3 regions of the Dehalobacter sp. CP genome follow, and region 2 is predicted to be linked to each of the others. Evidence: riboswitches for the same ligand, from Rfam matches in the RefSeq annotation. Region 2 holds a riboswitch; each other region holds the start of a gene.
What was found. Region 2 has a riboswitch for cyclic di-GMP ahead of AAH944_RS03495 (SLC13 family permease). Riboswitches for the same ligand answer to the same signal wherever they lie in the genome.

Region 1 (3,255 bases), 1.1 Mb from region 2:
CTACGACCAATGACCTTTATGATCCTCCGCAAGCGTAAGCGGGCAGTACCGGCCTAAACAGATGAAGACCACAAAAACAGACAGCCCTGGCACTTTATCTGCCTGATAGCTGTCTGTTTTTCTTTTTGGGAGGCATTGCATTTTATGCAATTTGAATGATTCTCAGTTATTGAAAATATAAAGTCCTATCTTTTTCCTTGCCCTTTACCGTTATGTCCGTTATTTGGAGGGGTATTCGTGACTGTGTTCTGAATACTTTGAGCATCGACGGTTCCACCACTTTCATCACTTGTGCCATCCACTGTTGTTTCATCCGAAGTAGACTGGCCATCGACTGTGGCAGTCTGATCGCCAGTATCCGTTACATCCTGATTATCTACAGCCGTTGCATCCTGTTCGTCCCCTGCTTCCAGGCTATCTTCCTGGTCGCTCACGGCTTGGCCCTTATTGGCCTTCTTATATTCTTTTATGTTTTGGGTTTGCTCTTTCAAGACTTCCTTCGTTTCTTTGTTCGTCTCTACTTTGATTTTCTGAATATCTTTCCTGAGCTCCTGCATGTCGTTTTTGTACTGTTCAGCCTGTTCGACTTTTTCCAGGGCAGCGGCAACGGCAGCCTCGTCACCTGAAGCACGGGCTTCACCCAACTCTGCTTTGGCCGCTGCAAATTGCTGCACTGCATCCCCATAGGCTTTTTTGGCAGCCACATAAGCTTTGATCGCAATGGTGTTTTGAACTTCGGCTTTAATGATATTCTGCATGATCTCAGCCTGATCTTCTGTCAGATTGCCGCTGATTTTTAAGACGACTTTATCTGCATCGCTTTGAACAAGCTCAATGCTGGCAAGCAGATTGCTGATCACCGTATTCTCTTCTGTGTCAGTTGCTGCCGTGTCCTCTGCGACTGTTTCATCTGTGGAAGTCGTGACGGCCCCATCATCCGCAGCAGAATCTGTAGCCGTCGTATCCGTACCTTCAGCTGCTTCGTTGTCTTCGATCATCTGCTGTACCTGGAAGTTGGCTTTCTTTATCGTATCCGAGTACACTTTCAGAGCCTGTTCCATCAAATCCAACTGGTTTTGTTCGGACATGATTTCCGCTTCGGCGAGCCGTTCATTGGCAAACTCAACGAGCAGTTCCGCTTTTCCTTCATCAGAGAAAGTTACAGCAACCTGAACACTTTCAATCATCTGTTCGATTGAATAGAGCCAGCTGTCCGGCGTTACACCGGCTTCATCTTCAGCTGAGGCCTGGCCGGTCGAATCCATTGTTGTGGAATCGGTTGTTACTGCATCTGTTGTTGTGTCTGTCGTTGGGTCAGTCGTTGTTGAATCTGTAGCGGGATCTGTGGTCGTATCAGGAGTACTCGTTGAAACATCCTCGGTTACTGTGGTTCCATCCGTGGTTGTTTCAGCAAATACACAGGTTGGCGCGACCGCAATGATTAACAGGACACAAAGAATTGAAACGAGAATCTTCTTATGGATCATTCTATCTACCCCTTTCGGTAACCCGGCTGTCATAACCTTTCGGTGTTAGACCCGTGGCTTTGCGTCTCCGTCTTTCGACGGATTTGCCATTATCGTTTTGGCTGAGGCCATTATATTCCAGAATACTTTGAAAATCAAGGTTTTCGGACTTATTCCAGACCATTGGGGTATAAAAAATGAGACTTTTGTCCCATAAAAATTAATTTTAAATTTACTTTATGTTGAAATTATATAAAATATTCGCATGTTAAATAATTAAAAAGTAAGCGTAAACTCTAGTGGCGTAAAAAAGAGCTCACTGTAAACCAGCAGGCCCGAATCATATTAAAATCATTGTAAGCGTCTAATAAGAATGTGTATGAAAACTCTCTTAGATCCGTGAGAAAATCCTCTAAATTAGAGTTTCTCAAGTTTACTCAAAAAACTCTAAGGAGGATTAAAGTGGATTTCAGCGTTATTTGTCTCATTTTTCTGTTACTCTTTCATAACAAGATTATCATGAAACAGCCATTTATCCGACGCTCTCCAGGGTCAGCATCATTGTATTTCTTTTCAATGTGGAACAGGTAATCGCAGTACTCCTGTCCCTTGAAGTAAACGGTCTTCTTTTGCTCCTCCGGGCTTAAGGCCTTAATCGCATCCGTAAATTTTCTCTTCATGTGAGCTAGGCATCCTACCACTGTGATCCCAGGGTCTAAACTATGGTAAACTTGATACCCATGGGGGCGTAACTTCATGTTTCGGTTACGTCCCCTCTCTTTTCTTATAATGTTTGTCAAATCTAGATCAACTTGTGAGGATGATATCAATCATGAACCTGTCCCCTCGGGTGCCTCTCGGGTGCCCCTGTTATGTACTTTATGTTTTATTTATCCCATCGTTTTTTTCAATAAGTACCTAGTAGATTAATTACATTTGTACATTTTATGACTTTTTCTATCATATTATTTGGAGGAATATTGTCACACACAGAGAATTAGAAAGTGATAAGGATTAGAATGGGAAATAATAACTTGTATAGCGATAATTCTATATTATATGAAGGAGATTTGGCAGTGAAATATCTAGAATATCTACATCTAAGGAAAAAAGTACTTTCTACATTTCTTATAATAGGCTTTTTTGTTCTGATGCTAATCATTCTGCCTAGTCCGAACATTGCTAGGGCTGATGAAAATCGGCTAGCGGGTACGGATCGCTACCAAACAGCTGTGGCCATCTCGCAGGAAGGATGGAAAAAATCCGATTATGTGGTTCTAGTCGAAGGAGACGCGTTGGCTGATGCACTCTGTACAGGTCCTTTAGCCAAAAAATACGATGCCCCCATCCTATTCACAGAAAAAAATACTATCAATAGATATACCCAAAACGAAATACAACGATTAGGAGCAACCAAGGCGATCCTCGTAGGCGGATACGAGGCAATCTCCGCCGATGTAGAGCAAACCCTGAAAACAATTGGTATAAAAACCACTGACCGGATCTATGGTTCGGACAGATATGTGACTTCTGTCGAAATTGCGAAGAGACTTGGCACCAAAGAGGTCGCACTAGTTAGCGGAGTAAACTTCGCGGATGCACTGTCTATCTCCGCAGTGGCCGCCGCTAAAGGGTACTCCATCCTGCTTACGCCAGCGGATAACTTGCCTGAGGTGGTAAAAATGCACTTGAGTAATTATAAAATAACTCGCACCTATATTATCGGCGGCACGGGAGTCGTCGGCAAAAATATTGAGGATCAAGCCCCTTCTCCCCTCAGACTGGCAGG
Region 2 (3,255 bases):
GAATTACAGAAAGTTGAGTTCGAGCAGCTCCGGGGAGATGGAGGCTTGCGAAAGGCCACAGTTCAAATCGGCGACAAGATGCTACGGATAGGCATTGCCAGCGGGCTCGGAAACGCCCGGACTCTGCTCGAGGAAATCAGGGACGGTAAGAATCAGTACGAAGCCATTGAAATTATGGCTTGTCCCGGAGGCTGTATTGCCGGAGGTGGGCAGCCCTACCATCACGGCAATTTTGAAATTGTCCGCAAGCGTCAGGAAGCCATCTATCAGGAAGATAAAAATAAAAAGATCAGAAAATCTCATGAGAATTCAGAAATCCAGAAAATTTATCAGGAATATCTGGGACAGCCTTTCAGTGACACTGCCCACAGATTGCTTCATACTCATTTTGAAGAGAGAGAAAGAATCTAATAGTACCGCAGCAAAATATACGCCGAGGCGATCACAATGGATAGAAGCATGAACGGAAATCCGATCAGGAAATATTTTTTGTAGCTGATCGTATAGCCGTTTTTTTCGGCAATCCCTGAGACAATGACGTTGGCCGAGGCACCGACAATGGTGCCGTTTCCGCCCAGGCAGGCGCCCAGAGCCAGAGACCACCACAGCGGCTGGAGTTGTTCCGGTGTCAGCCCACCGAGGACCCCGATTTTTTGAATCAACGGGATCATGGTGGCCACGAATGGAATATTATCGACGAAAGCTGAAAAAATAGCGGAAAGCCAGACAATCAGCATCGCCATGACGACCGGCACACCGCCGGTAAGCCCAAGGCTCCATTCAGCAATCTTGTCCAGGACGCCGACTTCGACCAATCCTCCGACTAAAACGAATAATCCAGTAAAGAAGAAGATCGTCGGCCATTCAATCGCCAGAAATACTTCTTCCGGTTCCTCGTGGCTCAGCACCATGAGCAGCATGCCTCCGGCCAGTGCAATCGTAGCGGTCTCAACATGGATGACGGCGTGCAGCATAAAACCGACAATGGTCAGAGAGAGTACGGCCAGGCTTCTTTTGAGCTGGGCCCAGTCTTTAATATAGTCGTATTCATTTTGCGACAGCAGCAGGGTGATGGATTCCTTGTCGGTCTTTAGCTTTTGGCGATAAAGAAAATAAAAGCCCAATAGGGTAACAGCCAAGATCACAATCGCCACAGGTGCCAGGTTCACCATGAAATCCATAAAAGTAAGCTCTGCCGGTCCGGCAATCATGATATTCGGCGGATCACCGATCAGGGTCGCGGTTCCCCCGATGTTGCTGGCTAGAATCTGGGTAATCAAAAAAGGTATTGGGTTTAATTTCAAGGTTTCAGCAATCACAATGGAAACCGGAACGACCAGCAAAACAGTCGTCACGTTATCCAGAAAAGCCGATAAAACGGCAGTCAGTATAGCCAAAGAGATCAGCAGTCTGATTGGATTGCCTTTGACTTTCTTGGCGACCCAAATAGCCAGAAAGCCGAAGACACCGGAACGTCTGGTCAGATCGACAATGATCATCATGCCGATAAGTAAGCCCAGCGTATTCCAGTCGATGTGTTCCACAGCAGTTTCCTGCGGGAATACACCCAAAAGAATCAGGAGACAGGCACCGAGGGCCGCGGCGACAGCCCGCGGGATTTTCTCCGTTACGATCAGTGCATACGTAGCTACAAAAATAACAAGGGTCAGAATCAAGGTCATGAATCGTACACCTCCATCATTAGTGTGGTCAATTTTTATTGGCCTAACCGGTTAGAATATACAAAATAGTTGAAATAAAAAGAGCAGATCCATAAAAGGAACTGCTCTCCCCTGAGAAGTTCAAAATCCTTGTAGTCTGGCAATCCTGTCAGAATATCCTGGAAATGCATTTGGATTCCATTCATTTTGTATTGCATGCATTTCAAATTCCCTGATTTAGACCCATGACTTTAGCGTCCTTCACTTTCGTGAAGTTTGCCTCAACACATTAAAAACCATATTATATTTTAATTGAAATCTAAAAAATCCTGATCAACCGGATTGTGTCTAGAAAAGAAGTATAGCATCTCCGTTCATATTTTGTAAAGATCAATTCGATCTTCTCAAATAATATTCAAAATTCTCGAGTGCCCAGGCATCATGGTACAAATTCCCTTCCCGGGATGCAGGGTCTAAAAGTGAGGCGCAATAGGCTGTTCTTTTTCCATCGGCTAGCTCTTGAAATACTTCGAGGTATTTCCATTTAGCCTTTTTGGCAAAGCTTTCGTTACTGTTGGCTTGCTTGGCCAGCATAAAGCAGGTCTTTATGCTTCTGTTCAGCGTGCAGAGGTTTTGGGCCTGACACTTGTCACAGCCGATGAACTGGGTCATATCAATTTCCACGGTCGTGACAAAGCCGACTTTGAAAGGTGTATAATGCACAATCCTTGGTGATAATTCAGCATCGCCATACCCGCATTCCTCATTCCAATAACCGATCCGGTCAATGAGCTCGGGCCGTAACCCCTGAAGACATCCCGGAATAAAATCCATGATTACATCAATGCCGGCATTTCTCAGCTGAAGATAGGACAGATCATTCTTGACCTGAGGAATGACGGGAGGGAGAAATCTCGGATAAGGGTTATCCCGCATGATTCCTAAGAGACCCACTTCCGGAAAAGCTTCAAATATTTCCATATACCTGGTCAGCCAGTTTTTGGTCTTGATATAGACATCGCTGTCAATCGTGAAGAAATACTGGTTGGGTTTTCTTTTTCTGAGGTTGTAGTTCAGGACATAGATCGGTCCCCGGTTAACCTTAAAGCGTGTTTTGGATTTAATTCTTTTGTCCTGAAGGCTTTTGATATAATTCCAGGTATTATCTTTGGAGTTGCAGTCGATGATATGCATTTCAAAATCTTCGTCCGAATCCAAAATCTTGTTTAGGTTCTGCATGGTAAGCCCGAGACGATTCAAGGTAACATAGCTGATAAAAGGAGGAGGGGAGCTACTGTCTATCGTGTTCTGTACAGAAGGTTCAATGATTTCTTCCAGGATCCCAGGATCCAGAATCTGTTGAAGGATGGTGGCGTCGTCTAATTCTTCCCAGTCAATGTTTTTTGGAACCGCCTGTTGAGAAATTTCCACAGCAGGAGTGTCAGCGGCTTCCTGAACAGGGAAGGGGCTAACGCGTTTTTGCGGGGCAGAGGTTTGGGCCTGACTAATGGCTTCGATAACAAGCTGTATCGCAGTTTTGATCAAAATAGAAGAAAGTTCCTTCATATCATCAGTCCTTTAGGTGAATGGGTCT
Region 3 (3,255 bases), 1.1 Mb from region 2:
GGGATTACAGTGGCTAACGACTATTTGTCCGAATGGAATGCCAAGAACATTGCCTTTGGTACCGGTGATGGTACTAACCCTAAAGATGAGGCAGCGATCGCATATTTACTAAATGCTCAGAAAAATTTACTTTTAATGCAAAAAGCCTCCTATGAAAGTGGGGATAGTATTAATACGATAGTCAATATTCAAAAAGGGAATAATTCGCTGATTTGGGGTGTCGAAAACCTTTATATATCATATAATACTCTCATTACTCAGTTAGAAGATTCAAAGGCAAAACAATCATTGGCCGAACGACAGGTCAAGATTATTAAGATTCAAAAAGACCTCGGTATGGCCACGGAATTAGACGTGGCTAAGGCGGAAAACACGTTGTCCGAGCTTGAAATGAATATTCAAAGGATTAATGTTTCCCAAAAAGCAACGATTCAGCAGTTAAATGTGAGTTTGGCACAGGATAATAATACAGAATTAACAGTCAAAAAGGTACCTGAAGTTACAGCAGCTCAAATGCTTGCTATTGATCCTGATGCCGATTATCTTATAGCCAAGACCAAAAGTTATGATATTCAGATAGACTCTAGCTCAGATGATTCTCAAAGAAAGTTTAAGAATAGTTTTTACCAGGCTTATCAAACTGTGCTGGATAAGCAAAGAATACTTGACATAGAGCAGAGAAAACTTTTAGCTGTAGAGAGCGAATATAAGACTGCACAATTAAGTTATAAGTTAGGGAAGATTTCACTGGTACAATTCGAATCAACGAAGTGCACTTTTATTAGCCAGCAGACAGCTATTGAGACTGCAAAAAACACGCTTGCTGTAGCGTATAGAGCATATGAATGGGCTAAACTTGGGCTTATCGTAAATTCTGCTTTGTGACCAATGGGCGCTGCAGTTCTCTAACAATATTACGAGAAAGACCGATTACTTAGGTGAACGGAAAGACCTTTTTTACCACTGGCAGATTGGGCTTGCTCGACCAAAACATACGGTGATAAGGACCAAAGTCCCTTTTCTACCTCCCATTGGTCTGAAAAGACCCAAAACAATTGAACTTCAAAAGTATCTGTACTATAATGGCTTCAGCCAAAACGATAATGGCAAATCTGTCGAAAGACGGAGACGCAAAGCCACGGGTCTAACACCGAAAGGTTATGACAGCCGGGTTACCGAAAGGGGTAGATAGAATGATCCATAAGAAGATTCTGGTTTCAATTCTTTGTGTCCTGCTAATCATTGCGGTCGCTCCAACTTGTGTATTTGCTGAAACAACCACGGATGGAACCACAGTTATCGAGGATGTTTCAACGAGTGCTCCTGATACGGCCATAGAGCCCGCTACAGATTCAATAACGACTGACCCAACGACAGACACAACAACTGATTCAACGACGACTGATACAACAACAGATACACTAACAACCGATTCCACAACAATGGATTTGACCGGCCGGGCCTCAGCTGAAGATGAAGCCGGCGTAACACCGGACAGCTGGCTCTATTCAATCGAACAGATGATTGAAAGTGTCCAGGTTGCTGTAACTTTCTCTAATGAAGGAAAAGCGGAACTGCTCGTTGAGTTTGCCAATGAAAGGCTGGCCGAGGCGGAAATCATGTCCGAACAAAACCAGTTGGATTTGATGAAAAAGGCTCTGATAGCGTACTCGGATACAATAAAGAAGGCGAACTTCCAGGTGCAGCAGATGATCGAAGATACCCAAGCAGCTGAAGGTAGGAACACGACGGCTACAGATGCTACTGGGGATGATGGGACCGTCACTACTTTCACAGATGAAACAGCTGTAAATGATACTGCCGAAAAGGACACGGTCGCAGCTGACACAGAAGAGAATACGGTGATCAGCAATCTGCTTGCCAGCATTGAGCTTGTTCAAAGCGATGCAGATAAAGTCGTCTTAAAAATCAGCGGCAATCTGACAGAAGATCAGGCTGAGATCATGCAGAATATCATTAAAGTCGAAGTTCAAAACACCATTGCGATCAAAGCTTATGTGGCTGCCAAAAAAGCCTATGGGGATGCGGTGCAGCAATTTGCAGCGGCCAAAGCAGAGTTGGGTGAAGCCCGTGCTTCAGGTGACGAGGCTGCCGTTGCCGCTGCCCTGGAAAAAGTCGAACAGGCTGAACAGTACAAAAACGACATGCAGGAGCTCAGGAAAGATGTTCAGAAGATCAAAGTAGAGACGAACAAAGAAACGAAGGAAGTCTTGAAAGAGCAAACCCAAAACATAAAAGAATATAAGAAGGCCAATAAGGGCCAAGCCGTGAGCGACCAGGAAGATAGCCTGGAAGCAGGGGACGAACAGGATGCAACGGCTGTAGATAATCAGGATGTAACGGTTACTGGCGATCAGACTGCCATAGCCGATGACCAGCCTGCTTCGGATGAAACAACAGTGGATGGCACAAGTGATGAAAGTGGTGGAACAGTCAATGCTCAAAGTATTCAGAACACAGTCACGAATACCTCTTCAAATAACGGACATAACGGTAAAGGGCAAGGAAAAAGATAGGACTTTATATTTTCGATAACTGAGAATCATTCAAATAGCATAAAATGCAATGCCTCCCAAAAAGAAAACAGACAGCCACCAGGCAAATGATATGCTCCCTTCGTAGTCAATGTCATTAAGTTAAGGCCTAAAAAACACAACCATCCAGATTAAGATGGTTGTGTTTTTCTTATACATACAGGTGGGCATATAAAATTTATCAATTGTAAAAAAACACTTGACAAATAAATAAAAATCGAAGGCTTCGCCTTGAAAATGAGGACATTTTTAAGGAGGCCTTCTAAAATGAAAAAGAAAGCATATCCAGAGCAGGTACGAACTGCGCTGCACCAAGCAATACGCTCAATCACAGCAGATTTACCGGCTTGCGTGAAACGACCAGGGCAAGATTTTTCACGCGAACGGAAATTATCACTGCATACTATGCTGCTTATGCTTGTAGGCATGGGAGGCAATAGCCTTTCAAAAGAATTATATGATTGGCTGGGTTATTCGTCAGAGACTGCAACCGCTTCAGCATTTGTCCAACAGAGAGACAAAATTCGTCCAGAAGCACTGAAACTACTGTTTCACGAATTTACAAGATTAGCAGTATCGGAGAATTCATTACAAGACTACAGGCTGCTCGCTGTTGACGGTTCGGATTTGAGACTTCCGTCAAATTCAAATGATGGATTCTCCTCCATCAGGAACAGCGAAGATAGCAAAAATTACAATC

Region 1: linked by a shared signal. The riboswitch ahead of AAH944_RS12785 (DUF5667 domain-containing protein) and the one ahead of AAH944_RS03495 (SLC13 family permease) in region 2 are both predicted to bind cyclic di-GMP.
Region 3: linked by a shared signal. The riboswitch ahead of AAH944_RS12840 (DUF5667 domain-containing protein) and the one ahead of AAH944_RS03495 (SLC13 family permease) in region 2 are both predicted to bind cyclic di-GMP.

The regions. Positions count from the first base shown of each region.
Region 1 is NZ_CP157399.1:2,565,617-2,568,871, forward strand. Features, by position in the region: gene AAH944_RS12780 (DUF2922 domain-containing protein) at 1-38, shown strand, start outside; gene AAH944_RS12785 (DUF5667 domain-containing protein) at 186-1,487, opposite strand; cyclic di-GMP riboswitch class I at 1,501-1,585, opposite strand; gene AAH944_RS12790 (IS66 family transposase) at 1,970-2,224, opposite strand; gene AAH944_RS12795 (cell wall-binding repeat-containing protein) at 2,543-3,255, shown strand, end outside.
Region 2 is NZ_CP157399.1:691,154-694,408, forward strand. Features, by position in the region: gene AAH944_RS03490 (NADH-dependent [FeFe] hydrogenase, group A6) at 1-411, shown strand, start outside; gene AAH944_RS03495 (SLC13 family permease) at 408-1,682, opposite strand; cyclic di-GMP riboswitch class I at 1,810-1,952, opposite strand; gene AAH944_RS03500 (glycosyltransferase) at 2,052-3,227, opposite strand; gene AAH944_RS03505 (acetyltransferase) at 3,224-3,255, opposite strand, start outside.
Region 3 is NZ_CP157399.1:2,575,035-2,578,289, reverse strand. Features, by position in the region: gene AAH944_RS12845 (TolC family protein) at 1-885, shown strand, start outside; cyclic di-GMP riboswitch class I at 1,096-1,180, shown strand; gene AAH944_RS12840 (DUF5667 domain-containing protein) at 1,194-2,537, shown strand; gene AAH944_RS12835 (transposase) at 2,823-3,255, shown strand, end outside.